DNA from 4 places in the Gordonia sp. NPDC003585 genome. Region 2 is predicted to be linked to each of the others. Evidence: predicted binding sites of a transcription regulator. Region 2 holds the regulator's gene; each other region holds the start of a gene.
What was found. The regulator LexA, encoded in region 2, represses DNA repair genes until DNA is damaged. The targets are predictions, from matches to a motif close to CGAACANNTGTTCG.
Positions count from the first base shown of each region.

Region 1: a site for LexA is predicted at 7,393-7,406, ahead of ABZW74_RS19835 (SAV_6107 family HEPN domain-containing protein). Genes of this name have one in related genera too.
Region 3: a site for LexA is predicted at 2,886-2,899, ahead of ABZW74_RS20595 (DUF222 domain-containing protein). Genes of this name have one in related genera too.
Region 4: a site for LexA is predicted at 5,392-5,405, ahead of ABZW74_RS17290 (DUF222 domain-containing protein). Genes of this name have one in related genera too.

Region 1 is NZ_JBEXMX010000084.1:9,185-17,878, forward strand. It holds gene ABZW74_RS19800 (Rv2175c family DNA-binding protein) at 1-91, shown strand, start outside; gene ABZW74_RS19805 (alpha-(1->6)-mannopyranosyltransferase A) at 109-1,644, opposite strand; gene ABZW74_RS19810 (polyprenyl synthetase family protein) at 1,641-2,771, opposite strand; gene ABZW74_RS19815 (methylenetetrahydrofolate reductase) at 2,965-3,861, shown strand; gene ABZW74_RS19820 (DUF3153 domain-containing protein) at 4,091-4,933, opposite strand; gene ABZW74_RS19825 (NAD(P)/FAD-dependent oxidoreductase) at 4,978-6,642, opposite strand; gene ABZW74_RS19830 (N-acetyltransferase) at 6,639-7,298, opposite strand; gene ABZW74_RS19835 (SAV_6107 family HEPN domain-containing protein) at 7,524-8,012, shown strand; gene ABZW74_RS19840 (DUF3040 domain-containing protein) at 8,190-8,594, shown strand.
Region 2 is NZ_JBEXMX010000147.1:2-5,151, reverse strand. It holds gene ABZW74_RS23755 (1-phosphofructokinase family hexose kinase) at 1-567, opposite strand, end outside; gene ABZW74_RS23750 (DeoR/GlpR family DNA-binding transcription regulator) at 564-1,334, opposite strand; gene ABZW74_RS23745 (putative PEP-binding protein) at 1,624-3,339, shown strand; gene lexA (transcriptional repressor LexA) at 3,911-4,618, opposite strand; partial or broken gene ABZW74_RS23735 (hypothetical protein) at 4,725-5,150, opposite strand, start outside.
Region 3 is NZ_JBEXMX010000091.1:10,781-19,474, forward strand. It holds gene ABZW74_RS20580 (PHP domain-containing protein) at 1-468, opposite strand, end outside; gene ABZW74_RS20585 (hypothetical protein) at 471-662, opposite strand; gene ABZW74_RS20590 (guanylate cyclase) at 680-1,408, shown strand; gene ABZW74_RS20595 (DUF222 domain-containing protein) at 1,639-2,871, opposite strand; gene ABZW74_RS20600 (oxygenase MpaB family protein) at 3,268-4,341, opposite strand; gene ABZW74_RS20605 (TetR family transcriptional regulator) at 4,452-5,042, shown strand; gene ABZW74_RS20610 (MFS transporter) at 5,053-6,312, opposite strand; gene ABZW74_RS20615 (multicopper oxidase domain-containing protein) at 6,355-8,169, opposite strand; gene ABZW74_RS20620 (GAF domain-containing protein) at 8,336-8,694, opposite strand, start outside.
Region 4 is NZ_JBEXMX010000065.1:12,060-20,753, reverse strand. It holds gene ABZW74_RS17310 (oxygenase MpaB family protein) at 1-392, shown strand, start outside; gene ABZW74_RS17305 (BTAD domain-containing putative transcriptional regulator) at 404-3,655, opposite strand; gene ABZW74_RS17300 (endonuclease/exonuclease/phosphatase family protein) at 3,778-4,482, opposite strand; gene ABZW74_RS17295 (M15 family metallopeptidase) at 4,538-5,320, shown strand; gene ABZW74_RS17290 (DUF222 domain-containing protein) at 5,435-7,084, shown strand; gene ABZW74_RS17285 (serine/threonine-protein kinase) at 7,085-8,668, opposite strand.

The DNA.
Region 1 (8,694 bases), on a different contig from region 2:
GCAGGACGATCTGGAGATGCACCCGGCGCAGGCGCTGCACACACATTCGGCCCGCGAGGTCATCCGTCGGGCGCAAGCCCAGGCGTTCTGATCGCTGCGCCGTTCTGATCACTGCGCCGTTGTGGCAACCTCGCGACCGGGCGATCCCCACGCCCACCGGGCGAACCGGCCCAGCCGCAACGGATCCGGACCCAGCAACGACCATGCCGCGAGCCCGGCCAGGGCGACGGCGAGAACGAGTGCCCCCGGCTGGTAGAAGGCGATCGCATCGTCGGGCTGGAACACGATCAGCATGAACGTCGACACCCCGACGACGGTCGCGTACACCCACCGAGGCAGTGTGAAGGCCACCGCGATGGCGAGCACCCAGGTGTAGTACCAGGGCAGCGTGGACGGCTCCAGGAGCAGCACCGCGAGCATCGCCCAGGCCATGCCGGCAACGGCGGCGCGCTCGTCGCGGCGAAACCGCCACCACAGCGTCACCAGGACGACGGCGAGCAGGCCCGCGCCGATCGCACGCGTGACCTCCAGTACCGGTTGAAGATTGAGCGCCGCCCACGGTGCGGCCAGGAGGGTGACCAGATGCGCCAGCAGGGTCGGGAGGGTGAACCAGTTGATGATGACGTCGGCCCAACCCAATCCGGTCAGCCAGCCCAGTCCGAGGCCGAGCACCAGTGTCCAGAAACCGAAGACGGCCACCGTGATCCCGACGATCGCCGCGAAACAGCCCACAACGTCACGTGCGGTCACCGGACGCCGGGAACGGATGTGGGCGAGCCAGATCCACAGCACGAACGGAATCGCGATTCCTGCGGTGATCTTGATGGACACCGCCAGGCCGAGTACGGCCAGCCCTGTGACGTGGCGGCCCTGCACCACCAGCAGCACACCCGCGACGAGGACACCCATCATGAGCAGTTCCACATGCGCCCCGGCCACCAGATGGATGAGCACCATCGGATTGAACAGGGCCAGCCACAATCCCGTTTGCCCGGATGCACCGAAATGCGTTGCCAGACGCGGAATCGCCCACAGCGACAGGAAGAGTCCGGGTAGCAGTACCAGCCGCATGGCCAGCACACCCAGGATCACGTGATCGCCGGTGATCTCCGACACCGTCCGGATCACCCCGACGAAGAAGGGACCATACGGGGCAGTGGTGGTCGCCCAGACCTGGGCCATGCTGTCCACGAGTGGACCAGGGCGGTGGGCGGGACCGTCGGCGTAAGGGTCGAAACCCGCTCCGAACACCGCGCCCTGGGCGAGGTAGGCGTAGACGTCGCGGCTGTACACCGGCACGGTGACCATCAGTGGCGCCGCCCACGCGAGCAGCCAGCGCCGGAGCGTCGCGACGCTCGGCGCGTCGCCGGCAAAGATGCGTCGTCCCACCCGAACCCACGCGATCACCATCGCCGCCACCCCGGTCCAGAAGATGACCGCCGAGAGATTCTTGCCGTGTCCGTAGGTGATCCAGCTGAGGCCGAGATCGGTGAGCAGCCCGCTGTTGCGCGGCGGGTCGCCGACACCGAAAGCGCCCAGACACACCAGGATCGACCCGACCATACCGATGGCGAGGTCCGCCCGGGCCGTGCCGTTGAGTCCGGCTCGGACGGGTGTCGTGTGGGTGCCGGCCGTGTCGGTCATGTCTCGCGGTAGGCGGTGCGATGCGCCACGGCGCTCAGTTCGGCCCGGATGTCGGGGCCGATGTCGATGCGGTCGAGTACCGCGAGGGCTGAGGCGAGCAGCTCGGAGATCCTCGATTCGACCTCGTCAACTGCCCCGACATCGACGAGAGTTGCTCGTGCCGCAGATAATTCGCTCTCGGTGAGCTCGCGCCCGATTGTTGCGCGCAGCGCCGCCGCGCGGGCGGGCGCGGTGTCGTCGGCGCGGCGCAGGCCGATGGCCAGCAGAGCGGTGCGCTTTCCGGTGATCAGGTCGTCGCCCGACGGCTTGCCCGTGCGTTCCGGGTCCCCGAAGACCCCGAGCAGATCGTCGCGCAACTGGAAAGCGATGCCCAGATCGTGTCCGACGGACCGCAGGTCGGTGATCAGAGGTTCCGAAGCGCCGGCGAGTCGCGCACCCAGTTCCAGCGGACGGGCGACCGTGTAGGCCGCGGTCTTGTACTCCATGACCCGCAACGCCGCCTCGACCGATTCGTCGCCGCTCGCCTCGTTGACGATGTCCAGATACTGTCCGCCCAGCACTTCGGTACGCATCGAGGCCCACGTCGCACCGATCGTCGGCGACAACGGGGTCACGCCGACTGGCGCGGCCGCGCCCGGGATGTGGCCGTGGACGAGGTCGTCGGCCCAGGCCAGCGCCAGGTCACCGGCGAGGATCGCCGCCGCGATCCCGAACTGCCCGGAGTCGCCCGCCCAACCTTGATCACGGTGGCGGCCTTCGACGTCGCGGTGCACGGTCGGCCTGCCCCGTCGCGTGTCGGAGCGGTCGATGATGTCGTCGTGGATCAGCGCGCATCCCTGCACCAATTCCAGTGCGGCACATACCCGCAAGGTGTCCGACGCGGTGTAACGCGATTCGGTGTGCTCCGACGCGGTCTTCCCGCACCGCCAGCCGGCGAAGGCGAAGACCGGCCGGATTCGCTTGCCGCCCTGGAGCACGAAGTCGCGAACGATCCGCGCCGCCGTGCCCACCGCGGGAGAGATCTGTTCGGCGACCGGTGTGGTGGCCGCGAAGAAGGTGCGCAGCCGGCCCTCGACCGCCGCGGGCACCTCGTCGAGCGAGACGGGCGTGGGGATCGTGGAGGTCACCCTGTCAGGCTATGCGATGGCGTGCTCGCGGCCACAGGGCGGCGGCGCAGGGGGGTGACCGCGATCGCAGATGGTCGGGCAGCGTCCGTATCATGGTCGGGTGACTCCATCCGCTACCGGCCGTCCAGGTCAGACCCGATCCGGCCGCGCGCCGTCGATCGTCGAGAGCCTGGCTACGCCACATCGTGGCCCGATCCCGTTCTCGGTCGAGTTCATGCCGCCGCGGGATGCCGAGGGGGAGGCCCGGCTGTGGCGCGCCGTGCGCATCTTCGAGCGTTTGGGACCTGCCTTTGTGTCGATGACCTATGGAGCCGGCGGTTCCACTCGGGACCGCACGGTCCGCATCGCGGGCGAACTCGCCGCCGAGACGACGCTGCTGCCGGTCGCTCACCTGACGGCGGTCAATCACAGCGTCGCCGAGCTGCGCGCGCTCGTCGGCGCCTACGCCGACCAGGGGATCACCAACATCCTCGCGTTGCGTGGCGACCCGCCCGGCGATCCGCTCGGCGAGTGGGTCGCACATCCCGAGGGCGTGCAGTATGCGGAGGAACTCGTGCGGCTGATCGAGCGCCTCGGCGACTTCCACGTCGGCGTCGCGTCGTTCCCGGAGGGTCATCACCGGGCGCCCGATCTCGACCACGACACCCAGAACCTGGTGCGCAAGCTGCGTGCGGGCGCCGAGTACTCGATCAGTCAGATGTTCTTCGACGTCGATCACTATCTGCGGTTGCGTGATCGCGTGCACGCCGCCGACGCCGAGCAGGCCGCCAAGCCCCTGATCCCCGGTCTGATGCCGATCACCTCCCTCGCCAGCGTCCGCCGGATGGTCCAGCTCTCGGGTTCGGTGTTGCCGCCGGCGGTCGACGCCCGGCTGAGTGCCGCGGCCGGCGACGGTCCGGAGGAAGATCGTGCGGCAGTGCGGGCGGTCGGTATCGACCTCGCCACCGAGATGGCCGAGCGGCTCATCGCCGAGGGCGCACCATGTCTGCACTTCTGCAGCCTGAATTTCGCAAAGGCGACCAGCGAGGTGCTCGAGCGCCTCGGCGCCGACGTCCGCGAGGTTCTCGGCGCCCCGGCCCTGAGCAGCTGACCGCCGCTGCCTGAGTTCGTGCGGGCCGAGCCCTTCACCGCTCCCTGAGGTGCGCCCTTTGTCACGCTCGCAAGCTCGCTGCTCAGGACCCGCGAAGCGAGCCTTCACCGCTCCCTGAGGTGCGAGCTTGCGAGCCTCGAAGGGCGCTGTTGAGACAACAATGTCCTCTCACCAGGGCTTCGAGGCTCTCGGCTAGCGCCTCGAGCGCCTCAGCCGGCGGAAGGATTCGTCAGGATTTCGACGCGTCCTGCGTGGCCCGGTCGGAAGCAGACTTGGCATCTGGCTTTGACTTGGCGTCGGATTTGGCGGTCGATGGGGTCTTTGCCCGGACGGGTCGGCCGGGCCGGGGACCGCGATGGCGCGACGAGTAGGCGATCGCGACGATCACCGCGACCACGATCAGGCAGATGGCCGCCAGGAACCACGACCAGCTGCTCACCGCGGCCGTCGCCGGGTCCGGGTAGGTGGCGTCGGCGCTGAAGTCCGACGGTTTGCCCGGCTCGGGTGTCCACGTCACCGACGACTCACCGGTCTGATCGCCGTTGGTCGCGGTGATCGGTCCGGCGAAGGTCAGTGTCAACTGCACGTAGTCGCGCTGAGGTGCCAGATCGGTGAGGTCGGTGGAACCGCGGAACCGGACCACCTCACCGCTGCGTTTCGCGGTGAGATCCATGGTGACCGATGTGTCCCCGAAAGAGTCCGCGACGATGTCGCCGAGCTGGCTCAGCTGGCCGGAGGTGAGGCCGGAGAAGGTGGCCCGGGTACCCACGTGTGTCGCGCGATCGTCGTCGGCGTTGCCCGGGGTGCGCGGGGTGGTGGTGGTCGACGTCGACCCGCTCGGCCCGGGGCCGCCCGGCGTTGTCGACGGAGTGGGTGTGGCGCGGTACTCGGTGACCGAGACCAGCGAGGCCATCGACTCGGGGAGGTCCAGCTTGGGTGCGCCATGCGGATTGTCCGGCGAGGTCGCGACGACGATCGTGCCCGAATAGCGGTCACCGACGGTGGTCGACCGTTCCAGGCAACCCGACATCAGCGGGGCGGCGACCAGCAGGAGCAGGACCGCTGCGAGCATCGGGAGCCGGCGTCGTGGCGCGTCGATTGGGGAGGTCACGGTGCTCATCGTGCCAGACCGTTGCCGCGTCGCGCGCCACCGCGACGTCTGCGTGTGCGCGCGCCGAGGGCCAGCGTGGCGGCGATTCGACCACTGGCGCCGGTGACGCCGCCGCCGGGATGTGTCGAGGCGCCCGCGAGGAGGACGCCGTCCGCGCCGGGCACGCGGTGGTGTGCCAGGTCGGGGTGCGGTCGCCACATGAACATCTGGTCGATCGACATCTCCACGTGCATGATGTTGCCGCCGGTGAGTCCGAGTTCGGTTTCCAGATCAGCCGGTGTCTGCACGTGGAGGTGCTCGATGGTGTCGGTGAATCCCGGTGCGTGCCGGTCGAGTTCGCCGCAGACGGCATCGGCTGCGACCTCGCCCAACTGCGCCCACGAGCGCTCGCCCGCAAGTCGGTACGGATGCCACTGAGCCCAGAGCGTCAGCAGGTGTCGTCCGGGTGGAGCGAGGGTCGGGTCGATCGCGGAGTAACTCATGGCGACGCAGGCCGGACGCTCGGGTAGCTCGCCGACCGCCGCCGCGGCCTGGGCACGCACGAGGTGGGCGCGATCGGTGACGAGCAGACCCAGGCCGGAGTGCACGCTGTGTGCAGGCAGCCCCGATGGCAGCCCGGGATAGTCCGGCAGTGCCGTGGTGCCCACTCGAACCGCCATCCCGATGCCGTTGCCGACGACCACCGACGACCGCCACCGCCGCGCAGTGTCGGCATCGAAGCCACCCGCGGTCAGCAAGTCGAGGGTGGTGAGCACGTGGCAGGCGGCGATCACCTGATGGGTACAGCGGGGTGGCGATCCGTCGAACTCGACGCGCCAATGGTCGGAGCAGCGAGTGATCGATTCGGCCGGGGTGCCGACCGCAACCGCGCCGCCGTCGCCGGTGATGCGCGCGATCAGCGCCTGTGCGAGTGCGCCGCTGCCCCCGACGGCGCGTCCGGGTGGTATCCGGTGCATGAGTGCCGCAAACCCGACCATCGGTGCGGTGCCCGGTGCGCTCATCGGTGGTCCGGACTGCGCACCGAACCAGGCCAGCCCCGCCTTGAGGTGTTCGGAGGAGAACCAGCGGTCGAGGAGCGAGTCGCCCGACGCCATCAGTTCTTGCGAGAGCGCCATCATCTGCCCGGCGCGGCGACCGGCGATTCCGGTGCGTGCCGTCGACGCAGTGTCACCGAGTCCGACGAACGCGCCCGCGAATCGTCCCGGCGTGGCCGGCCGGTAGAAGGTGCGCATCACGGCCTCGGCACGCGGTCCCCAGGTTGCCACGAAGCGTCGATATGCGTCGGCGTCGGCTGGGCCGCAAGCCTTTTCGATCGATGCGCAGGTGGCGTCGAGGTCGGTGCGGAACACGATGGGCGGCGCCGAGTCGGTGGCGGGGACAAATGCCCACGGATCGCAGTCCAAGTACTGCAGACCCGCCTCGGGCAGACGGAGTTCGTCGAGGATGGGGGAGTGCCGGATCATCAGATGTGCCGAGGAGCCGCGATCGACCCGGTAGCCGGGGAAGCGTTCCACCGTCGACGTGGCACCACCCGGGACCGTGTCGCGCTCCACGACGACGACGTCGCGGCCGGCCTGCGCCAGGTATGCCGCCGCGACCAGACCGTTATGGCCCGATCCGATGACGATGGCGTCGGCGATGCCGGCCCCACCGCACGTTTGGGTGCTCACGGTTGCGGTCCGGCTGCCGGCCCGAGGTCGACCGGAAGCCGACGGCCGAGGAATGCGAAGGGGCGCGGATCGCCGGTGAACGTGAAGTTTCGCAGGACGTCGGTGAATCCCATTCGCCGGTACAGCGACCACGCGCGATTGCGTTCCTCGGGGATCTCCGGAGTGGACAGCAGGACGTGACTCTCAGGCCGTTCGGTCAGCAGCCGGCCCAGCAGCCACTGTCCGATTCCGCGACCCTGGGCGCTCGGGTGCACGTGCAGTTCGGTGAGTTCGAAATAGTCGGCCGCAATCCCTTCGACGACCTCGGCTGGATGCCCACGTTGGCGTAACCCGAGGCGGAGTTGCTGATTCCACCACTGGTCGGGCGCGCCGGTGTAGCCGTAGGCGATGCCGACGAGGACGTCGTTCTCCCCGAGCCCCACCGGCGGCTGCACCCGGCGGCGTGAGCCGGGCAGGGTGTGGGCCTCGTGCGGCGACACCGTGGTCACCGCTCCCAGCGCACGCCATCCGGGCCGCCCGATGTGCTCGCGCCACAGCGCTGCCCGGTGCACCTCCGTGCCGCGCGGGTATCGCATCGCGGTCACGTAGATGTCGAGGGCGGGTTCGAGCCACAGTCGGGCATCCTGCCCGGTCAGGGTGACCAGCCGGATCGTCAACGCCTCGCTGACCTTTCTCTCGGGATGGTCGGGGTGGGGGAACTTGTCACACCCGTCTTGAAGGATGGAGCAGAGCTAGCTATATTGAACGTGTCGAACGGGTGTTCGATGGATGTGCCTCCGCAAGCTGTTCGCGCGCACCCCGACGACGCGTCGCTTCGGCGGTGGGCGAGGGAAGCGCCTGCCGCCGAAGCGTCCGAGACGCTCCTGGAGTCTGGAGGAATCATGCGCGATCGCCGATCGCAGGCCCGACGCCGGTCGGTGCCTGCCGCGGGCCGGGTGGCTGCAGACCCGATCGTGGTGGGCCGCGCACGAGATCTGCTGGACCGTGCGCACATCCTGTTCGACAACGCGGACGGTGTCCCCGACGACCCCGAGCGATTCCGCCAGTACTACCTGGCCGCGCTACGTGCGGCGGGCGCAGCGCTCGCCGTCCACGAACTGCCCGGACGTCCGCGGCGTGGGGCCACCGACGCGTGGTCGCGCACGGTCGTCGTGGTTCCTGAGCTGGCCCGCGAGGTGCAGGTCTTCGCGTCGCTGTCGGCCACCCGCATGCGCATCGAGTCCGGGATCGTTCGAACGATCGACCCGCGCTACGTTGCCGCGATGCGCGTGGCGGTCACCGGATTCCTGCAGCACGTCGAGGCTCACGTCATCGCTTATGAGCAGGGCCGGGTGAGTCAGGGGAACGATTCGATGGGCCGTACGGCGTGACGTGAGCCGCTCACCGCGACGCCGTTGACGACAGATCGACGCAGAACGGCAGGTAATGGTGGTCGGAGGTGCATTCACCTCGTATCATGGGATCAGAACAGGCGCATTCGCATGAAAATGCGCCCGAGGGTGACGTCGTAGTCGGCGTTACGCGGCCAGTTGGGAGAAGGAGGGTCGGTGCCACTTTCGGAGCACGAGCAGCGCATGCTCGAACAGATCGAAAACGCTCTGTACGCGGAAGACCCCAAGTTTGCGTCCAGTGTGAAGCGTCGGCGCCTCGGAAAGGCGAGCGGCCGCAGGCGGCTGCAGGCCGTGGCGATCTTTGTCGTCGGGCTCGTCCTGCTGGTCGGTGGGCTCGTCGTGGGTATCGACATCGGCGGCTTCCCGATCGTGAGTCTCATCGGGTTCCTCGTCATGTTTGCCGCTGGGCTCTTCGCGCTCTGGGGCGGGGGTTCCGACGCGGCCGGCGGCGACCGATCGCGTCGGGGCGGCAAGAAGCAGTCCGGAGGGGCGGGCGCGCAGAAGCGCAAGCTGTCCGAGCGGATGGAAGAACGCTTCAATCGCCGTTTCGAGCAGGAGTGATCTGAGCACGCCACACGTCGGCTGACACGTTCGCTGACACTTTTACGTACGTACCGCCAGAGCCGCGCACCGAGGTGCGCGGCTCTCGCGCTTTCCGGTG
Region 2 (5,150 bases):
CTCTGCGAGCTCGTCCTCGTTGGGCTTGAGCAGGTCGACGGACCCGAGTGCCGCTGCGTGCAGCGGAGGCCCGGACGTGTCGACGGCGATCCGGCATCCGAGGTCGGAGAGGTCGTCGGCAACGGTGCGATACCAGTCGACCGGAACTCCCGGCGGCAAGGAGCCGCAGAGGGTGACCCATACGGCGTCGGCCGCGTGGGTCCGGATGAGATCACCGAGAGCGCTGAGCTGTCCTGCGTCGAGTTCGGTTCCGGGTGCGTTCAGTTTGGTCGTGGTGCCGTCGGGTTCGGCGATGGTGATGTTGGACCGGATTTCTCCGTCGACCGCGACGGTCTCGTACGGCAGCCCGACGCTGTCGAGGGCCCGCAGCAGCGGATCTCCGTCGCGTGCGGGCAGGATCGCACGGGTCGCGATTGCGGCCTCGGCGACCACGCGGGACACGTTGATGCCCTTGCCGCCGGCCTCGGCTCGGGTTGCGACGGCGCGCTGGACCTCGCCTCGGTCGAGGGGCCCGGGCAACTCGAGTGTGCGGTCGAGGCTGGGATTGGGTGTGACGGTGAGGATCATGCGATCACCACGTCGATGCCCCGGGCCGACAACGCCGCGGAGAAGCCTGGATCAACACCCGAATCGGTGATGAGGACGTCCACGTCGTCGAGATCGGCGAAGCCGGACAGGTCTTCGCGGTTCATCTTCGACGAGTCGGCGAGGACCACAACCCGCTGCGCGACGCGGACCATTGCCGCTTTGACCGCGGCTTCGTCAGGGTCGGGAGTCGACAATCCGTGCGCCTCGCTGATGCCGTTGGCTCCGACGAAAGCGGTCGAGACCCGTAGACGTTCGAGCGCCGCAACGGTTTCGGCGCCGACGGTCGCCTGGGTGAGACCGCGCACGCGGCCGCCGATCGCGTGCAGGTTGGCCGAATTGTGGTTGGCCAGCAGGCCGGCGATCGGGAGGCTGTTGGTGATCAGGGTGAGACGACGGTCGGTGGGCAGCGCGGAGGCGGCCTGGAAGGTGGTGGTACCCGCGTCGAAGAAGACGGACCCGCCGTCGGGTGGGAGAAAGCGGATTGCGGCACGGCCGATGGCGGCCTTCTCGTCGGTCTGGGTGACCTGCCGCTCGTCGATTCCGCGCTCGCCGATCACCCGCATGACCCCGGCGCGCACCGCACCGCCGTGCACCCGCTGCAGATGGCCCGCCCGTTCGAGGGCGGCCAGGTCACGGCGGACGGTCTCACTCGTCACCTCGAATCTGGTGGCGAGTGCGGCGACGGAGGCGCGTCCGTTCGCGCGTACCTGTTCGGCGATCGCCTGTTGGCGTTCTTCGGCGTACAACACCGCTCCGATCTCTCGATGGGACATCCGGGTGGATCTGTCTGCGATTCCCGTGTGGTTGTGTTGATCTGTGTGGCCTTGAGTGTTGATATCTATTTGTTTACGCCTGTTTGCGTTGACAAGTCAAGCATTTCTTGTAACTTTGATCACAAGAGATTCGAAAGCCGGTCATCGGTCACGCAATGCAGCTCGACGGTGAGCCCGGACACGAATCGCGTAGAACTGAGTCGTGTATGTGCGGCCGTGCCGCCGATTGGCGGAGCGGAACTCGAAGACGAGAGGGGTCGCAGTGACCGAGACGCTAGCGGGAGGCATTTTGGAGGGAACGCCGGTCGTCGGCGGGCTGGCCTACGGGCCGGCGATCTGGCCCGGGGAGCGCCCCGACCACGACCCGGACGCCCTGGGTGCAAACACGGAACTGCCCGAAGACCAGCGCGAACCCGAGGTGGCAAGATTTGTCGCCGCGGCGGGGATGGTCGCCGGCCGACTCCGTGACCGCTCATCGCACAGCTCGGGTGCAGCCGCCGAAGTGCTGGCCGCCACCGCCGGACTCGCCGAGGATCGCGGGTGGATCGGCGCTGCGTCGGGACTGATTCGCAAAGGATCGCCTGCGCCTGCGGCAGCGGCTGCGGCAACCGAACAGTTCGCCACCATGTTCACCAAGCTCGGCGGGCTCATGGCCGAGCGAGTCACCGACCTCAACGACGTGCGCGACCGCGTCCTCGCCGAACTTCTCGGCCTGCCCGAACCAGGTGTGCCGGAACCGATCGAACCGTCTGTCCTGCTCGCCGACGATCTCGCGCCCGCGGACACCGCCGGACTCGATCCGGCGACCACCGTCGCCCTCGTCACCCGGCTCGGCGGCCCGACGAGTCACACCGCCATCATCGCCCGGCAACTCGGGATTCCCTGTGTGGTCGCGGTATCGGATCTGACGACGGTGCCGGCCGGAACCCCCGTGCTGATCGACGGCACGCTCGGCACCATCACCATCGGCCCCGACGAGGCGACGGCGCGAGCACAGGTCGATGCCAGTCGTCGGCGTGCGGAAGCGGTCGCCGCCTGGCACGGGCCCGGGCGCACCGCCGACGGACACGAGGTCTCGGTGCTCGCCAACGTCGCGGACGGGGCGTCGGCACGCACGGCCACCGGATACCCCGTCGAAGGGATCGGGCTGTTCCGCACCGAGTTGGCCTTCCTCGACCGCCCCGACGAGCCGACGGTCGACGAGCAGGCGGGCATCTACCGCGAAGTCCTCGAGGCATTTCCCGGGCAGAAGGTCGTGGTTCGCACGCTCGACGCGGGCTCCGACAAACCGCTCAAGTTCGTCAACCACAAAGACGAGGCAAATCCGGCGCTAGGAGTTCGTGGCGACCGAATCGCGGTGGAGAACCCGGAGATTCGAGCGCACCAACTCGATGCGATCGCGCGGGCCGCAGCCGAAACCGGATCGACACCGTGGGTGATGGCACCGATGATCGCCAGCGCCCGGGAAGCAGCGGCGTTCGCGCAGGAGGTGCGTGCGCGGGGGATGACCGCCGGAGTGATGGTCGAGATCCCCGCCGTCGCGATTCTGGCGCCGCTCATCCTCGCGGAGGTGGACTTCGTATCGATCGGCACCAACGATCTGACGCAGTACACGATGGCCGCCGACCGGATGTCCGCGGACCTCGCGTCGTTGACCGACCCGTGGCAACCGGCGGTGCTCAAGCTCATCGCCGAGGTCGCGTCGGCAGGTCAGACGTTGGGCAAGCCGGTGGGGGTGTGCGGGGAGGCCGCCGCCGACCCCAACCTCGCATGCGTGCTGACCGGGCTCGGGGTGACCTCGCTCTCGAGTGCACCGGTCGCCGCGGCCGGCGTCGGCGCGCGGCTCGCCGAGGTCACCCTCGACGCGTGCCGCGAAGCCGCCACTGCAGCACTGGCAACCGCGGATCCGGCCGGTGCGCGTCAGGCCGCGACGTCGGTGCTCGACGCCGCAGCCACCCCGCTCTCTCCTGCCGTCTGAGACGAAGACTTCGGCTGTCCGTGGTTCCGTATGAAGTTGTGCCCGGATTCCGGGCACAACTTCAACGGATTGTGCTTCCGCTGTCGATGGCGGCGCCCAGGTCGCTGACCCGGGCAAATGCGTCAGTGTGGTGCCGCAAAATCTAGGGGAAGAGTTTCTTCCCCGGGGTTCACAGTCGTCCCCGAGAAATTTGTAGGGGAGGACTCTGAGGGTAGGGGAGGAAGTTTCTTCCCCTGCTTTCTGCGGGTGCCGCGTCCGTGCGGCGCGTTCCGCGGAACGCGCCGATCGACGTTAGCGGGCTCGACGGAACAGGTGCTCGCATTCCTCCCATCTGCTCGTAATGCATTGCGCGCGGATGGGAGACGCGCGCAGATGCGAGCACTCGGGATGGGTTGTCTGTGCGGGGGCGAGATGGTGTCCCCGGCGCATCGTCGGCGCTGCGTGAGTGCAGAAACCGCGTGTCTGGCCAGAAACCCGAGGCGCCCCAGCGGTTTCTGGCCACAGCTGAGGTTTCTGGCCAGGTCCACGGTCGGGTTGAAAGGTACAGATATCCGACGGGGTGTACTTGCCCTCAGATCCGGCGCATCACCGTCACAACCTTGCCGAGGATGGCGGCGTCGTCGCCGGGGATCGGCTCGAACAGCTCGTTGTGCGGCATGAGCCAGACGTGTCCGTTCTTGCGCTTGAAGGTCTTCACGGTGGCCTCGCCGTCGATCATCGCGGCGACGATGTCGCCGTTCTCGGCCACGCTCTGCTGGCGGACGACCACCCAGTCGCCGTCGCAGATCGCGGCGTCGATCATCGATTCGCCGACCACCCGCAGCAGGAACAGTGAGCCGTCCCCGACCAGTTCGCGGGGGAGTGGGAACACGTCTTCGACCGCTTCCTCGGCGAGGATCGGTCCACCGGCGGCGATCCTGCCCAGCACCGGCACGAAGGTCGGCGTCGGCAGCGGATCGCCTCCCGCGTTGGTCGCGGCCGGATCTGCGTCCTGCACGTTGACCGCGCGTGGACGGTTGTGGTCGCGCTTGAGCAGTCCCTTGCGCTCCAGCGTGCGCAGCTGGTGGGCGACCGACGATGTCGAGGTGAGTCCGACCGCGTCGCCGATCTCGCGGATGCTCGGGGGATAGCCACGTTCGCGCACCGATTGCCGGATCACGTCCAGCACGCCGCGCTGACGCGCGGTCAGCGACGCCTCGGCGGCGGCAGGATCGATGGGAGCGTCCTGGTCGCGATCATCGCTCCGAGTTCCGGTGCGCTTGGGCCGTGAGTCGCTCATCTGCTCGGATTCCTCTCTGTCGCCGCCTCGCTTGAGAGCGAATCGGCTGGTTGTCGGCGGCGGGTGTTGACATGTCCGTGGGCCCGAGCCTAGCGGAGCGCGACGATCACTTCAAACATTTGTTCGAGGTGTGGCGCGACTTTGTCGGTCGGGCGTGGTACAACTCGAACATCAGTTCATCGAACACGTGATCGAGGCCGTCGAACGTCCTCGACAGCGCGTTCGCCGAACTGCCCGAGTACCCGGCACAACCGCCACGAGCACCCCCGGAGGCCAGCATGACCAGCGCGACACTCACCCGTTCGGGCCGCGCCCGCACCAGCGTGGACTCGACCATTGTCACCACTCGTAAGGCGGCCGGCACGCCGCTGCGGACGCAGCCCGCGCCGCGCGGCATCACGCGGCCGACCGGCCGGCCGATCGGGCAGACCAGCCCGGCAGGTCGCGCCGACGCGCCGATGCCGGGGGTCGCGCCGACCTCGACGCGGTGCGGCGAGGCGGTGGGGCGTCGCGGGTCCAAACGGCCCGCATC
Region 3 (8,694 bases), on a different contig from region 2:
CTCGGCGCTGAGCCCGTTGGCGACGGTCAACCGCGGTGAGTGGTCCGTGATCGCCAACCAGTCCTGGCCGAATGCCTGTGCCGCATCAGCCATTTCGGACAGGGGTGCCCCACCGTCGCTCCAGTTCGTATGCGCATGTAGATCACCGCGGAGTGCGTCGAAGAGCGCGGCGGCGTCGTCGGTGAGTTCGGTGTGGGCCGACTGCAGGGAAGCGAGATAGTCGGGAACCGCACCGTTGACCGCCTGCGTGATGACGGCTGCGGTGGTGTTTCCGATGCCCCGCACATTCGTCAGTCCGCCAGTGCGGGCGGCGTGAGACAGTCCGTCGATCCCGGCCGCCGCCACCGCGGCTCGGCGAAACGCCTCGACGCGGTAGGTGCTCTCCCGAGTACGTTCGAGAAGCCACGCAATCCGGGTCAAGGCGACCACCGGATCGACCGGGGCGACGAGCGGGTCGAGCGAGTGCATCGTCAGTTGTCGGCGTTGCCGGAGGTCGCATCGTCCCCGTCGTTGTTGGCCGACTCGTACCGCTGCCGCAGGCGGTCCCGCACGTCGTCGGCGGAGTACGAGTTGCGTTGCCGCTGATCGCGCGCCACCAACACACCTCCGGTCGTGACGCCGACCGCGCCGGCCAGACCGAGCCATTTCCACACGTTGCGCATATGCCCGAGGATAGTCCGTGGATTACCCTGCATCCGTGCACCCACGCAGCGCAGACGCAGGCATCTCGCTCGACGAGGCCCTCGACGCCACCCGCACCGGCGACATCTGGCTCTTCCGCGGTCATTCGGGACCCGACCGAGCGATCCGCACGCTCACCAACTCGCCGGTGAACCATGTCGCGATGACCGTCGGCCTCGACGACCTACCACCGCTGCTGTGGCACGCCGAACTCGGCGACAAACTCACCGACGTGTGGACCGGCTCCAACCATCGTGGCGTCCAACTCCACGACGCCCGGGAAGCGGTGGAACAGTGGATGATCCGGTACGAGCAGAGCTGCTGGATTCGACAACTCACCCCGGACGTGACAGCCGAGCAAGAGGACATCCTGTTGCGGGTCATCGCCCGACTCGACGGCACACCCTTCCCCACCACCGCGCGCCTTGCCGGCCGCTGGCTCCGGGGCCGCATCCCCACGAGCGTCGACATGGTTCGCGGCATCCCCTACCTCGACCGCAAGGCCCGCGAACGGCGTGCACGGCGACACGACGAGGAGCACAAGGAGACCGTGGGACTGGAAGCCGCCTATTGCGCAGAGGTCGTCGCGATCACCTACTCCGACATGGGTCTCGTCGACGCGTCGAAGGATTCGAACTGGTTCGACCCCGGCCGGTTCTGGAGTGGCGACCGGCTTCCGCTGACCACACCCTTCCATCTCGGCGACGAAGTGGCTGTGCACCTCTGACCTGTTCGATACCGGGATTCGTTGTCGCGCAGTCGAAGCCATCGCTATCCCGGCGTGTTGGTCCGCTGGTGCGGCCATGCTGGGTTCAGAGATAGGTGGCTTCGACTGCGCGGCAACGGTTTCCCGTGGCGTCGCGCTTCACACTATGAAGTTCTCAAGGTACGGGTGCGGTCCCGACCGGGGTCGGGTGCGAAAGGTGCTACGCGGTTGGCTGGTTCAGGTTGGTGGGTTCAGGCGGCGTTGTCCAGGCGCATGGTGCGTCGGTTGTAGGCCGGTAGTGGTCTCCTTCCCGGATCGACGGAGGCCGGCGGGATCAGCCAGGGGTGGCGGTCAGCCCCGAGGACGACGTCCCACCCGTTGTGGTGCACATCGGTGTGGCAGGACGGGCACAGCAGACACCCGTTGTCCAGGACGGTTCTGCCGCCGTCGGCGTGATGTTTGATGTGGTGTGCGTGGGCCCAGGACGCCGGCGCGCCGCATTTGATGCAGCACCCTCCGTCACGCACGATCAACGCTCGACGCAGGTGTGGTGGGAACAGGCGTAGGTTGTCGGTCATCGCCACCGGCACCCCGTCCTTGTCGACGGTGATCGCGGTGACCACCGCGTCACAGGTCAACAACCGGGCGGTGTCCAGGGTGACGGGTCCGGTGAACGCCATCGACGCCAGATCCGGGTTGTCCGCCGGCAACGTGAGCAGCACTTGATGTTTCGGCATGCCCACCAACCCGTCATCCACGTGGGCGGCGGCATCAAGGATGCGTTCCAACGCTTCGGAGCGGCGACGCCCGGGCGAGCGGGCATCCGGAGAGCCGTCGGGTTCGGGACGAGGTGCGGCCAGGGCGTCGATCATGGTGTGCAGTTTCTCCCCGATCACCGCATCCACATCGCCACGCACCACAACCCGGCCGTCACCATCGGTGGTCACATCGAAGGTGTTGATGTCGCGGTCATCGCGGGCAGGCACCGCAGCAGGAGCATCGTCGGCGACCCGGTTGCCTAGGGTGCGGGCACGGCGGTCGATGTCGGCGGGAGTGGCGCCGGAGAAGGCTTGGGCCAGAAGATCGGTCACACAGGTTTGACGCTGCGACTCCGACAGCGGTTCCCTCGCCCGCGTCGCGACATGAGAAAGTCCCCGGGCGATCGCGTCGGCGTGCTCACCGGAGAGCGTGCCGTCAGCGGTGTGACCAGCCAATCGTGGTGTACCGGCCAGAGCAACACCGACACGCAGCAACCGGGTGGCGACCGCGGGCGCGCACCCCATGACGATCAACAGTTCGCGGGTGGTGCGGCCCTGCTTCGTCGCGAGCCCCAACCGCTCCACGGCCCCAGCAAGGACTGCGGCGTGGTGGTCGACCATGTTCCGTAGCCGCAGCAGCGCCGACAGGGCCTCGTGCACCTCGCGGGCAGTGTCCGGAGGAGCGAACGCGGCGAGCTGGTCGCAAAGGTGTTCGATGTGGGGCATGCGTCCAGAATACTCGAACATGTATGCGAGTCAAGGACTATTTTCGCAGGTCAGAGACCCGACACTAGTGTTACTGGTGGTGCGAAGAGAGCCCGGAAAGATGCGCAGGAGTCACAGCCGTATCAGAAATTCAAGGGTGGTTGATGGTTGAGGTTAGGGACATTGTCAGCTTGCCAGGTGGTTTCGACACGACGCCTCGCCCTTGGGGGCTCGGTGTCGGCTCAACCAGCGGGGGGTGGGCACCGTGTCGAGATCAACCAGCGGGGGATGGGCACCGTGTCGAGATCCGCCGGATCGAGCCGGTACCGAGCGGAGCGAGGCACCGTGTCGAGATCCGCCGGATCGAGCCGGTACCGAGCGGAGCGAGGCACCGTGTCGAGATCACCAGCGATGGCCCTACGCCATCGTCGCCTCGACCTCGTCGCGGCTGAGTTCCGGGTCGGTGCCGAGAACGTAACTGGGAACCGTGTGCGGCACGGTGGTTCCGCCTTGAACCCGGCGACGTGACGCGGCAAACTCGGGCGCCTCCCCCATGCTGGCGTGCAGTCCGTTGATGGCACTCCAGACCGCGCTGCGACGCGCACGCCGTTCGACCGGATTCGGCGGGCGGTACTGCACAAACTGCGCCGCCCACGTGGGCATGGTGTCGCGGACGGCCCAATCCACCGCCGCCTGAGCAGGATTCGTGAGATTGGTGCCGGTCGCCATCGCACTGCCGTGGGTCAGTGCCAGACGCGGGAGATACTCTTCCAGGCAGGCCAGAGTCTCTGCCTTGGTGGTGGGCAGATCGGTACCCCCGAGCGCGTGCCCGACGCGGACGAACTCGCCGTAGTATCGGTCCAGATCGTCGCCACGTAGAGGTCGAGGGTGGTAGATCTCGTGCGCGGTGGCAATTCCCCAGACAACGGTCGCGTAGTTCCACCGCAGCCAGAGCGGATCGTCGGCGTCGTACGGAAGCCCATCTGGCCGAACACCTTTGATGGTGTGATGCATGGCCCGGACGGTTCGGGCAAGACGCTCGGCCGTATCCGTCGTGCCGTAAGCGGTACCGATGAAGAAGGCCAACGAATGCCCTAACCGGATGTTGGCTCCGGCCTGGTCGATCCGGCCCATCGTCGACGTCTGCGACGACTTCTCCACGAGCCGGGAATGATGCATGCCCATCCAGAAGATACTCGGGTCGAGCCGCTCCATGTACGACGCGCACTGCAGTCCGAAAATCAGTGCGGGCGTGTGGGAATGGACATACCACGTGGCACTGTCGGGACCGAACCAGCCCGGGTCGCCGACCGGATCGTCAAAACTCATACCGCGGAAGAACTTGGACTTCACGTTCTCGTCGAACTTCTCGTTGAGCCACTTGCCGATGTACTGATGCGGCAACGCGAACGGCACACGCACCGAGGGCAGCGGCACAGATGGCAGCGGAACGGACGGCAACGACACTGAGGGCAACGACACTGAGGGCACGGACACAACAACCACCCACCTTCTGGTAACAGGTGTGCCCAGAATAACCTTTTGGGTACACCTGTGACCAGACCTTCTTCATAACGATCTGCCGCGCGTATGCTGGTGCGATGTCCAGCCCCACCAGGTGGGCCGGCGTCCGGATGGCGGATCGTCGTGCCGAACGCCGTGAGCAGCTCGTCGCAGCCGCTTTCGACCTGTTCGGATCCGCGGGCGAAGGTGCCCTTTCGGTCCGTTCGGTGTGTCGCGCATGTGGATTCAACAGCCGCTACTTCTACGAGAGCTTCGCCGACACCGACGAACTCCTCGGTGCGGTCTACGATCGCACCGAGGCCGAACTCGCCACGACGATCGAGGGCAAACTCGCTGGGTGCGACGATTCGGTTCGCGCCCGCACTCGCCTCGGCATCCGTTCAGTGCTCGAATTCGGCTCCGCAGATCCGCGTCGTGGGCGCGTCCTGTTCACCGAGGCGCGCGCTAATCCCGTACTCGCCCAGCGTCGGGCCGCGACCCAGGAACTGCTGCGCGAACTCGCCGTCGCGGAGAACCAGATGCACGAGCCCGACGCCACCACCAATGGTGTTCGCGCGGCGATGTTCACCGGTGCGATGGCCGAACTCGCGCAACAATGGCTGACCGGAGGCCTCGGCACTGACCTCGATGCTGTGGTCGATGTCGCGGTGAACTTGATGCTCTCCTGACCGACCAGACTCAGACAGTCTGGCCGCGGACCCGGGCCAACCTGCGCACACCCTCGGGTCCCACTCCGCGGTCAAGCGCGATGATCATTGCGGCACAGCCGATCCCGGATAGCACGAGACTCGCAGCGAACAGCACCGGATACCCGAACGAGTCACCCACCAGTCCGCCGGCCACACCTGCGATCCCCTGGACGACGACCACGGCGCACGCGAGCAAGGTGTAGTCGCTACCGGCGTGATCGCGCTCGGCGGCATCCATCATCACTGTGAACACGGCGACCGTCGCTGCGCCACCGAGAATGTGCTCGGCCAGGCTTGCCGACACGATCAGCGAAAAGCCGCCGACCCCTGTCGCGGCGAGCAAGTACAGGCCGAGACTCGCCGTTTGCGCCACCCCACCGATCAGCAGTGCGTTGCGACGACCGAACCGAAAGGCCAACCACCCACCGAGAGTTGCGCCGCCCAGCGCACCAAGCGACGACAAGGCGCCCTTGATCAGCGCGATCTGGGCGTCCGACAGCCCCTCGTCGACCATGAACGGCCCGACCACGGCCGAGCCCATCGAGTCGCCGAATTTGAAGCCCCCGATCAGCAGGATCAGTGCGAGCATCCCGGGGCGGCGCAGCCGACGCCACCAGGAGACGCCCGACGCAGCGGGCGTCGACGTCGGGGCAGCGGACCCCCGGATCGACGTCAGCCCGCGCAGCCACCACACCGGGATCGTGGCCGCCAGCAACAGAACCGCCATCGCGACGAAGAGCAATCGCCACCCGGCGATCGAGAACAGCCAGAGCAGGCCGCCGCCGCCTACGATCATGCCGATCCGGTAGGCGCCGACCTGAATTCCGTTGCCGAGACCGCGTTGTCGTGCGGTCAGCAGTTGCACGGCCAGTCCGTCGGTCGCGATGTCCTGGGTGGCCGACAACAGGTTGATGACCGCGATCCCGACCAGCAGCCAGGTCAACGTCGACGACAGGTCGAGGCACGCCAGACCCAGCGCGACGACGACAGACGCAAACTGGAGTGCCAGCAACCATTGGCGCCGCGTCCCGTATCGGTCCACGAATGGCGCCCAGATGAACTTGAGGGCCCACGGCGCGAACAGCAACCCGGTAGCGCTGATCTCGGTGAGCGAGTAGCCCGATCGGCGCAGCACCACGGGCACCGTGCCGGTGAAGAATCCGTACGGCAGACCCTGCGCGAAGTACAGCGCCGACAGCGCCACCACGGTCCCGGCGGCGATCGTGCCATTGGCCCGAGGCGAACTCATGCCGACATGGTGGCAGACCGGACGGTGTGACGGCGGAGCGGATCAGTGGTGACCGTGATGACCCGGTCCGTGCATGGGCATCTCGGGGCCCCCGCGACCACCCGAACCCACCACGCGGATGCGCTGCATCATCTCGTTGTCCTCGTGATCGGTGAGGTGGCAGTGCCAGACGTAGCCCTGCAGCTTCTCACCGTTGAGGCCGGTGAAGACCGCGTCGGGGTCGAAGCCGAGCTCGGCCTTGGTCGGCCACCGCACGACGATCCGCGTGACCTGATTGGGCGGGCACCGCACGGTGTCCTTCCACCCGAACTCGTATGGCGCGGGCGCGAACATCCGACTCGTCAGATAGCGCTTCGGATCAGGCGTCCATCGTTTCCCGAACAGCGGGGGCGGATTCTCTGCCAGGTAGCGCACCTTGTCGAAGTCCCATCGCCCGACGACCCGGAACTGGACAAGATGCAGATGCATCGCGTGTGACTGCATGGTCGCGTCCGCGTTCACCAGATCCCAGCACTCGGTGGCGCCCTGCTCGGCGTGTTCGAAGTCGTTTGTATGGAACGGAACATTGTTGAGATTCATTGTGAGCACACTCAGCCACGACAACTGCTGCGGGTTCAGTGTCACATTCAGGGTGGCGACGCGATGCCGGTCGTGCCCGGCGTGACGCCTCGGCAATGCGGCGGGCTGGTTGCGCGCACCCCTGAGGCGTTCGGGAATCCGCCGATACCGGCCACGTGCGGAGCCGACGTCGAAGCGCACCACTGATCGGATCAGCTTGGCGCCATTGACCTGTCCGGCCCACGAGATCTGCATGGTGTTGATCAACTGCACCCGCTCGCCGGGTGCACGATCGCTGAAATCGATCAGGATGTCGTAACGTTCGGCAGCGCCGACATTCAACGCCGACACCAGCACCGGCGCGTCGAGCAGACCACCGTCGCTCCCGATCACCCAGAACGGCGAGCCGTCGGACAGGGCGAGCCGATAGTCGTTGAGTTGGCTGGCGCTGAGTATCCGGAAGCGGTAGACACCGCGGTCGACCGACATCTTGGGCCACGCCTTGCCGTTCACCACCATCGTGTCCCCGGCCATCCCACCCGACCAATGGCCCGCCATGACGGTCGGAGTGTTGTCGTAGCGGAGCTGGCCGTTCGGGTAGAAGAGCTTGTCGCACATGATGAGTGCGGTCTCGTAGTCGCCGGCGGGCAGGCCGAGAGGGTTGTCGGGTTCGCCGGTGTCCCACTCGTCACGGACGTGGTAGTGCGCGGTCAGCCCAGCATAGACGGACAGCCGCGTCGTACCCATCGAATGGTCGTGGTACCACAGGGGCGCCGCGTGTGGCGGGTTCGTGAAGCGGTAGGTGACCGACCGCCCGAGCCGGAACGGCGACGTCGGAAAACCGTCCTCGGCAGGATGGTTGGGCGCGCCGTGCAGGTGGATGACCAGCGGCGGCCGATGCCGATCCATCTCCGAGACCCCATGCAGGCTGGGGTCGACGTCGACGGCCATGGGGTGGGTACGCATCTGGTTGACGAAGGTGATCTGGGGCTGCTCCCCCGCCATCGTCTCGATCGTCGGGCCGTGGTGCGACAGCCCGCCGAACCCGACGCTGGGCGCGGGGTCGAGGTCCCGATGGAAACGGTGCAACGCTCCCGCGGCCACCAGACGTCGTGGTGCCTTGATCAGTGGCAGCCGCGGCAGTTCATCGACGAACTTGGCGAGCGGCGGCGAGTGATAACTGAAGAAGGGGATGCCGGGAACGCTCGGCTGCTCGTGGTTGAGCGGCGGTGAATACGGTTGCGGTGCAGCAGATGCCGCACCTGGAGCGAAGGCGAACGCACCCGCCGCCCCAGCCACCTGCAGAAATGTACGTCGCCCGAGAACGCCGCCGCCGCAATGATCTGGCATTCCGCCGGCTTCCTCGTTGACCATTCGGCCACCACCCCCGTGCGTCGTGAACTCGTCGTCGGGCTGAGTGTAGGCAGACTTTCTGGTTCTGTTTTCAGTTTCAGCAATTTTGCGGTCAGCGCTGACTGTCGAGCAGTATGCCGGCGATCCGTTCGAGTCCCGCCTGGTCGGCGTCGTCAAACCTGGCGGGAACCGGACTGTCGAGGTCGAAGACACCGATCAGATCGCCGTTCTTGATCAGTGGTACCACCAGTTCGGACCGGCTCGCCGCATCGCAGGCGATGTGGTCGGGCACGGCGTGGACGTCGTCGACCCGCTGCGTGACTCCCGACCGCGCAGCAGCCCCGCACACACCTCGATCGAGCGGGATGCGCACGCAGGCCGGTTTCCCCTGGAATGGACCGACCACCAACTCCTCGCCGTCGAAGAGGTAGAAGCCCACCCAGTTGAGTTGCGGCAGCGAATGAAAGACCA
Region 4 (8,694 bases), on a different contig from region 2:
TGCGGGAACAGCTCTACGCCGAGACCTGTGAGTGGTATCGCCGCTTCGGTATCTCGTCGCGCGTGATGCCCGCGACCCTTGCCGAGTTCGACGAGTACTTCGCATATGCACTCGCGACCGAACTCGACCCCGAACCGGGCGTGGCCTGGTACCGCGATCAACTCCTGCGACCCGACTACTGGTTCTTCAAGAAGCTCCCTACCGCCGCAGTGCGGGCCATCCAGCACCCGGTCGCCGCCGAGTACCTGGGCATCACGCAGTCCGACGGAGACCGACGCGCCCTGAAGCGTTATGCAGCAAGACTTTCGGCGATCGACGCAGTGGCGCCGACACGCAACATCTGGCCGGACGAGGTGCGCGACAGAGTGATTGCTGCGCGGCGGTCGAAGTGACTGCCTGCCCCTCAGCCGATCCCGGCGAGATCGCGCGCGACCTTCGCGGACACTTCGCGTGCGAGCTCACGATGCCGCGCAGCCTGTTCGGATTCACCGACCAGCTCGGCGAGGTCGGCTAAGAGAAGGTCCATCGGGTCGAAAGCCACACTCGCAGCGTCTAATCCGGCGATCGAGCCGGACCACGGGAGGAGCTCGTCGTAGAGCTGTCTCGCTTCTTCGACCATGCCGAGGCGAATCAGTGCGCGGGCATGAAAGGCCTGGTTGCCGGTCCAGTAGTAGTCCCGGCTGATCGGCGGGTCACTCTCGGCAAGCGCACGTGCCTCGTCGACGCGGCCGGTGTCGAGCAGCGCGATCACCTGCGTCCACGCCACCGTCCGGGGTGCGCGCGCATAGATGGCGGCCAGGTCGTCGGCGATGGGGGCGATGCTGCCGCGGTGCCAACCGAGGCACACACCCGAGAGCACATGGAAGTCGGCGCCTGCTGGAATTCCTGCTCCCACAAGCTGAGCGGTGAGGGCAGCATAGATGATCTCGGCAGCGTCGAGGTTGCCGCGCAGCACCTCCAGCACGGCGCTGAACGACATGAGCACGATCGCCAACTGCCCGAGGCGCCCGCTCGTGGCGGTGCTCATCGCCAGTCGCATCTGCTCGATCGCATCGGGCAGGTCCGTTTGCGCGAGCCGAAGCATGAACAGGAAGAAGTGCGCGGCCGCCTGATAGGCGAGGCTTTTGGCTGCGCGCGCGGTGTCCAAGAACTCCTCGGCGATCACGGTGAATTCGGCACGATCGTCCGGTCCAACGGCGGTGAACACCCGGGCATTGAAAGCAGCACAGCGCAATTCGAGATCGTCGAGATCCCGAGCCAGTCGCAGCGCTTCGCGACCGTACTCGGCGGCGAGCCGTTCGTCGGCACTCTCGTACTCCAGCACGGCTGCCACCAACAGTGCCACGCGTTCGGCGCCGGTCGCGTCGGCCAGCGTTCGGTCGAGCGCCGATGCGATCTCTGTGTCCAGAACGCCTTTCGTCTGTGTTCCCCAGATCCACGGGGTGCGCCAGCAGGTCAATGCCTGCACCATGATCGCCCGGTCACCGAGCGATTCCGCGAGCAGGATGGCATCACGCTGGTTCTCTCGCGCGAGCGCCACATCGCCGCGGTGGGCCAATGCGGTGACCAGATTGCAGCGTGCCTCAACGAGTGCCGTCCGGTCACCGATCGGAGCCGACGCCGCGTCGTGCCCCGCGAGCAGATGCAGATCCACCGTCCGCTGCCACAACTCGACCGAGTCGGCAGCGAGCGCGGTGGAGAACCGTTGCCGGGCTGCTGCTTCGACGATCGGCAGTGCCTCGGCAACCGTCGCACCGGTGGCTCCGAGAGCGGCGTGCACGGCGAGTTCCTCTGTCGGCGCGCGGGTTTCCAGCTGCCGGAACACCTGCCAATGCATTCGTCGCCGGCGCAGGGTCGGTATCGCGTCGTAGACGACGTCGCGCATGAGGATGTGACTGAAGCGCACATCGTCGGATTCGACGGCCAGCAAACCTGCGACCACCGCGGTGTCGAGCGCGTCGAGCACCGCGTTCTCGGAACCGAGACTCACCGTGCACAGGCAGACCAGCGCGTCGGTGTCGGCGGTACGACCGGACACCGACAGCATCTCCAGCACCGCAACGGTCGCCGGCGGCAGTTGTTCGATGCGGCGCAACAACACTTCCCGCACACCGCGCGGCACTCCGGTGCGGGCATCCCCGCGGCCGCGTGACGCGATCAGCCGCGCGAGTTCCCGGACAAACAGCGGGTTACCGTCCGTGCGGGACCGCAGCAGGGCCATCGTCTCGTCGTCGACGGGGCGAAGCCCGGCCTCGCCCGCGACGGCCCGGATACCCGCATCGGTGAGTCCCGACAGCGCCAGATGGTCGGCCGTGACCGAGAGCAAAGCCGCACCGCTGGCCAGCAATTCGCCGCCGGCCTCCGACGGCCGGTACGTGGCAACGATGAGCACCGGCACATCGGCGAGCCAGGTGGTGAGCTGGCGCAGGATCTGCAGGGTGGCGCTGTCGGCGCGGTGAACGTCGTCGAGGACAAGCACGGTTCCGACGCCATCCGTCGGCGCGGACGCGCACGCATCGAGGACCTTTCGTGCGATGCGGAACGGGTCGTCGGTATCGATCTCCGCTCCGAGGCCGGTCAGGACCTCTCGCCACGCCCATGCGGTTGGCGCACCCTCGACCTCCGGGCAGTGCCCGATGGCAGTCGTCCACCCTTCCTCGCCCAGCCGGCGAATGACATGTTGGGCCAGAGTCGATTTCCCGCCGCCGGCCTCTGCGGTGATCCACACCAACCGCGCGCCGGACTGCAGTGTCGACGCGGCGTGCACCTCGACCTTTCCGAGCTCGGCCCGACGCGCCGCTTCGGGTCCTGTCCGTCGGGGAGCAGGGTCGACGCGGCGAGGTGTGGTGGCGACGGGCGCCGGCGCGGTTACCGACGCCGGTGCTCGCTGAATCCGCGAATCATGGTGCAAAATAGCCGATTCGAGTTCCCGCAAGGGCGGTGATGGGTCGACGCCGAGTTCGTCGGCAAGATACTCGCGCAGCGTTCGCAAAGTCTGAAGTGCTTGCGCCTGGCGACCGAGTCGGTATTGCGCGAGGGCGGTGAGCCGGAAGAGTTCCTCCCGGTCGGGGTGCACGTCGAGCAAGCCGGAAAGCGCGGCGAGAGCCTCGGCGTCCCTGCCGAGTTCGAGGGCTGTCGACGCGATCGCTTCGGTTGCTGCGAGACGCAATTCGGACAGACGGGCCACCTCGCCGCGGGCCCAGTCGTCCTCGGCGTGTGGGCCGAACGGCACGCCCTGCCACAGTTCCAGCGCCTCCGTGAGCCGGGTGTGGCGGATGCCGACGTCTGATTCGGGACAGCCCACGAGATCCTCGAAACGCCACAGGTCGACGGCCTCGCGCGGCAGTCGCAGGGCATAACCGGGCGCGTCGCTGACCAGGATCTGAGCAGGAGTGCGCGGCGCGCGACCGGGTTCGAGCACGCGACGCAGATTGGAGATGTGCACCTGCAGACCCGCGAGCGCCTTGGGCGGTGGTTCGCCATGCCAGAGATCGTCGATCAGCCGATCCGAGGAGACGATGTGCCCTCCCGCGGCGGCCAGTCGCGCCAGCACCGCGCGTTCGCGGCGGGACCTGATGACGGCTGTCTCACCGCCGACGGTCACCGACACCGATCCCGAGAGACGCATCGACACGGGGAAGTCCTGTGACGTCATGGGTGATCACGCACCTCGTGGAGCGTCGGGCCGGCAGGTGGTGATGAGCGTACCGGCGCGCAACGTTCGACGTGGGGCGGTTGGTCACGACACTGATGCGGCAAGCGACCCCTCGTGGCCGGTCACGTGCAGCGCAGACGGCACATCGCACCCGAATGGTCACTCAACCGGATGCCGTCGACACGACCCGGCCACGCAAGAAGCTCGACGCCCTCCATCGTGGACGCGATGTGATCGATCAGTGGACCATGCTCGACCTCTCCGGCGGTGTGCACGCGCCAAGGCGTCAGCAGATCCGTCAGACGTTCCGCTACTCGGATCGGTTGGCGTGCGCGAGGTATCCGCTGGTTGAAGTCGCCGGCCACCACTGTGGGAACCAACGGGTCGAATCCGGATGCGAGACCGGCGATCTGGTCACAACATTCGAGGTGTTCAGACCAATTGGTGGCGTCCTTGCGTCCGGTGGTCACGTGCGCACTCGCCCACGGAATACACACGGCCAGAATCTGAATCTCACCGATCGGAGTGTGGTTCCGAGCAGCCACCACGCGGCCTTTCCCGGCGCCCCGGTCGAGCCGAACGATGTCGGTCAACGGCCAACGCGACCACAGCAGAGTCTTGCGGCGATGGGCAGCTGCGTCATACCCCCAGTCGTCACCCGCATCGACGGCGTGCCCGCTGTCGGGTAGCAACCAGTGTTGCCCCTCGGTCACGACCCAGACGTCCGCGTCGACGGCACCGATCTGCTTCCGTACCGCCACACCCCTGCCGGAGTTCGGCGCCCATTCGGTGTTCCACGAGGCCACGGTGATGGTGTTCGCGTGCACATGGCAAGCCTATGACTCGACGCTCGTGCATCGGAGACGTGGTAGAAACACACCAATGCGTCGACGATCGGTTCTGCGGTTGGTCACCCTGCTGGTGGCCGGCACCGTCGCGGTCGGGTGCGCCAACGAAACCCTGTCGGAACGAACGGCTTCGGCGTCGCCGTCGCAGAACGTGAGCCCGTCGATCATCTCGCCGCCAGGCAGCGTCACTGCATCGCCGACGCGGATTCCGCCGGTGTCGGCCAACGCCCGGTCGGTCGGATTCATCGATGTACGCAGCGTTGTGCCCGATGCGCTGATCGATCTGCGGTATGCGACGACGAACAACTTTGTCGGGGTGCGGTTGTACCCGGCCAATGCACGCTGCCTGGTTCACCGGTCGATGGGTCCGGGACTGCGTCGTGCCGCGCAACAACTACGGCGCAGCAACGAGGTGTTGGTGTTCTGGGACTGCTACCGCCCGCATTCGGTGCAGCAGACCATGTACGAGAAGGTGTCGAATCCCGCGTGGGTCGCTGCGCCGGGGCCGTATTCGCGCAGTCACGAGTCGGGCAGGTCGGTCGACGTCACGTTGGCCGCGCGACGACCCGGCTGCCCGCCGAACCGGCGCATCGCCGACCGTTGCCTCGTCGAGATGGGTACCGACTTCGACTCCTTCACGCCTGCGGCAACCGCGTACGCGACCGACGGAGTCTCCGCGGTGGCACAACGTAATCGCGCAAGATTACGGTCGGCGATGTCCGCCGGCGGGCTGTCGGTGTACTCGGGCGAGTGGTGGCATTTCGACGGTGCCGGTGCGGACGTCCGACGACCGATCATCGACGTTCCGCCCTACTGAGCAGCCGCCAGAAACTCATCGAAAGAATTTTCGAGAAATCCCTTGCGCGGGCCGCTCGGAGCGGTTACTCTCGAACACAAGTTCGAGGGGACGGCTTTCGGGGGTGAGCATCGGATGACCACAACTATCGGCGGCACGTCACGCGCAGCGGAGTTGGTGGCGCAGGTCCATGCCCTGCTCGACGAGTTGGTCGAGGCTGATCTCACAGCGTGCACCGACGACGAGTTGGTGGAGGTCGCTGCCGCCCATGAGCAGGCTCTGGCTCGGATGACTTATGCCGGGGACCGGCAGCTGGTCGAGGTGTCGGATCGAGATCTGCCCCACCGCATGGGATATCGCAGCCCCACCAACTTCTTCAACGCCCGCCTGCGCGTGTCCGATCCGGGCCGACGCCGCGCCCAGATGGCCGTCACCGCCACCTTCCGCCAGCCGACCGGCGAAGAACGCGAACCCCGCTTCCCCGCGGTGGCCGAAGCGTTCGCCGAGGGCAGCATCGGACACGGACACATCCGCGCCGTGCTCGACACCCTCGATCAGATCCCGCACACCACCCCGCACGACGTGCAGGTTGCGGCCGAGCGGCAGATGGTCGACATCGCCAAAGAACACACCCCCAACGACATCGCCACCGCCGGACAACGCCTCCTCGGTCATCTCGACCCCGACGGCACCCTGTCCGACGACGCCGACCGCGCCCGGCGCCGCAATCTGTGGATGAACAAGCAACGCGCCGACGGCACGTCAAAGCTCACCGGCACGCTCGATCCTGTTCTGGCAAACCGATTTGCGACGATGTTGGCCGCGTGGGCGCAGCCCGGAATGAACAACCCACAGGACCCCGAGTCGCCGTCCGGGCCGTATGAGGATGCCGACCCCAACGTGGTGGCCGCGGCCGCTCTGCGGGACGGGCGGTCGGTGGCCCAGTGCAATCACGACGCGCTCAACGCGTTGTTGAAAGCGGTGTTGGAAGACGGTCTGCTCGGCACAACCCATCGCGGTCTGCCGATCCAGCTGATCATCAAAGCCAACCTGGCGGATTTGGTCCGGGGGTCCGGGGTGGCGACCACCGCCACCGGTGGGGTCATCCCGATCTCTGAACTGATCGGCATGGCCGGACAGGTGCAGCCGTGGCTGGCGATCTTTGATGGCGCGAAGCCCGAGCCGCTGTTCCTTGGTCGGGGTAAGCGGTTGGCCTCCATGGCTCAACGGTTGGCGTCGTTTGTTCGCATCGGCGGGGAGCGGTGTTCGGCACCGGACTGTGATCAACCGGCCACCCACGTTGAAATACACCACGCCAAACTGGATTTCGCGTTGGGCGGCAACACCGACATCACCGAACTGTATCCGGCTTGCCCACCGCATAACCGGCGAGTCGGGCCTAAACCGGGTCAGTTCACCACCTGGATCATCGAGGACGGCCCCGACGCCGGACGGTGCGCGTGGCGACTCAACGCCCACCCCGGCGCACCACCCAACCCTGCACGCATCCGCCGGATTGAGCTTGTCGAAATCAACCGCTTCCCCGACATCGCCGCCGGATTCACCGCACACCTCAACAGAGTGCGTGCGGAAATCCACGGGCCGCCGGACGACGGTGACACACAGGCAACCGAGGACAGTGTCGTCGGGCACTTCCGGCTGCTCGAAAACGCCCGCACGCGAAACGAACTCGCCCGACTCCAACTCCGACAAACCATCAACCCGGAATCAGTGATCGAGAATCGGCTCGTCGGGATGCTGGAAGAGCACCTCGGGATCGGTTAGTCACACGCGCCGCAGCGTCGCGTTGATGACGAACGTCCGGTTCTGCGACTGCGAGAAATAGCTGGAGTAGTACGAGAGCGAATCGTCGGAGATCGGGGTGATGGTGATCTCCGACGTGACGCAGGTGCCGCGGGTGATGTTCTCGGTCAGGATCACCGTCGTCCCCTGCCGAGACTTCTCGGTCCATGTTCCGGCGCAACCGATTTGCGGATACTCGACTGTGGCGGCGACCGGTTGATTCGACGTGATGGTGGCGACGACGTCGAAGCCCGTCTGATCTCCCGACACCGCACCACGCCAGGTTCCCGTCAGCGATGCCTCCGCAGTGGTCGAGGCGGTCGTCGGCGGTGACGTCTCCGTGACGGACAAACCCACGGTGGTGGGTGTGGTCTGCACCGCGGCGCTCGGTGTGTCGTCGGAACCACCGGTGAGAACCACCGCGGCAATCGCAATGGCCGCCACCAACACCACAACCCCGACCACCGCGGCCGCGATCAACCCCGTACGACGCGGGGGAGTGGGGCTCGGCCCACCAGGGGGCGGTCCGGTCGGCGGGCGGTTCCCCGGCGGCGGATAGGCCGGCGCCGGCCCACTGAAGTTGGGTCGCCCGACAGCCGTGGTGGGGCGCATCTCGGTCGGACGATACGCGGGTGGCGACAACACCGTTCGTCCCAGAGTTGTTGTCGGAGATGGCTTCTCATGCAACGCGGCAGATGCTGCCGCAGCCAGGTCGGTGCACGTGTGGAAGCGGTCCTCGGGCCGCTTGGCGAGCGCTCGAAAGATCACGTCGTCGAGTGCGACCGGTAGATCGGGACGCACCTCGGACAGACGCGGGACCGGCGCGTGTGCGTGCGCGCCGATCAGGCCGAGCTGGTCGGGCCGTGTGAAGACAGGCTGCCCGGCGAGCAACTCATACAGCGTGCAGCCGAGCGCGTAGACGTCGACCGCCGGTGTGAGCGGTGCACCGCCGAACATCTCGGGGGCCGCATAGTTGAGGGTCCCGATCATGTTGCCGGTGCCGGTGAGATCGGTGGAGTCGGTCATCAGACGGGCCACACCGAAATCACCGATCAGCGCCCGCCACGACCCTGCCTGCCCGGTGTTCAACTGCCCCGTCGCAACGCTCGCCCCTGCGGTCACAAGGATGTTGGCGGGCTTCACATCACGATGCAGAAGCCCCTGTGCATGTGCGTAGTCAAGTGCCGACGCGACTTGGGCGATGATCCCCACCACGGCGTCGGCCCGCAGGGGTCCGTCGCTGTCGCGGAGCATCGCCGCGGTGTCGGTGCCGTCGACGTACTGCATCGCGATCCACATGACGTCGTCCTCGACCCCGGCGTCCTGAACATTGACGATGTTCGGATGATCGAGGCGCGACGCGAGATCCGCTTCGCGTCGGAAGCGCTCCCGGAACGACGGATCGCCGCCGAGGGTCGACGCCAACACCTTCAGCGCCTGATTCCGCGGCAGGCGCGGATGCTGCACGAGATACACCGTGCCCATCCCGCCGCGCCCCAACGTCCGGATGACGGTGTACCCGGCGATCACGTCACCTGCCGCCAACCGCGTCCCGCTGGCACTCATGCTGACCTCCCTGTGTAGAGCATCGG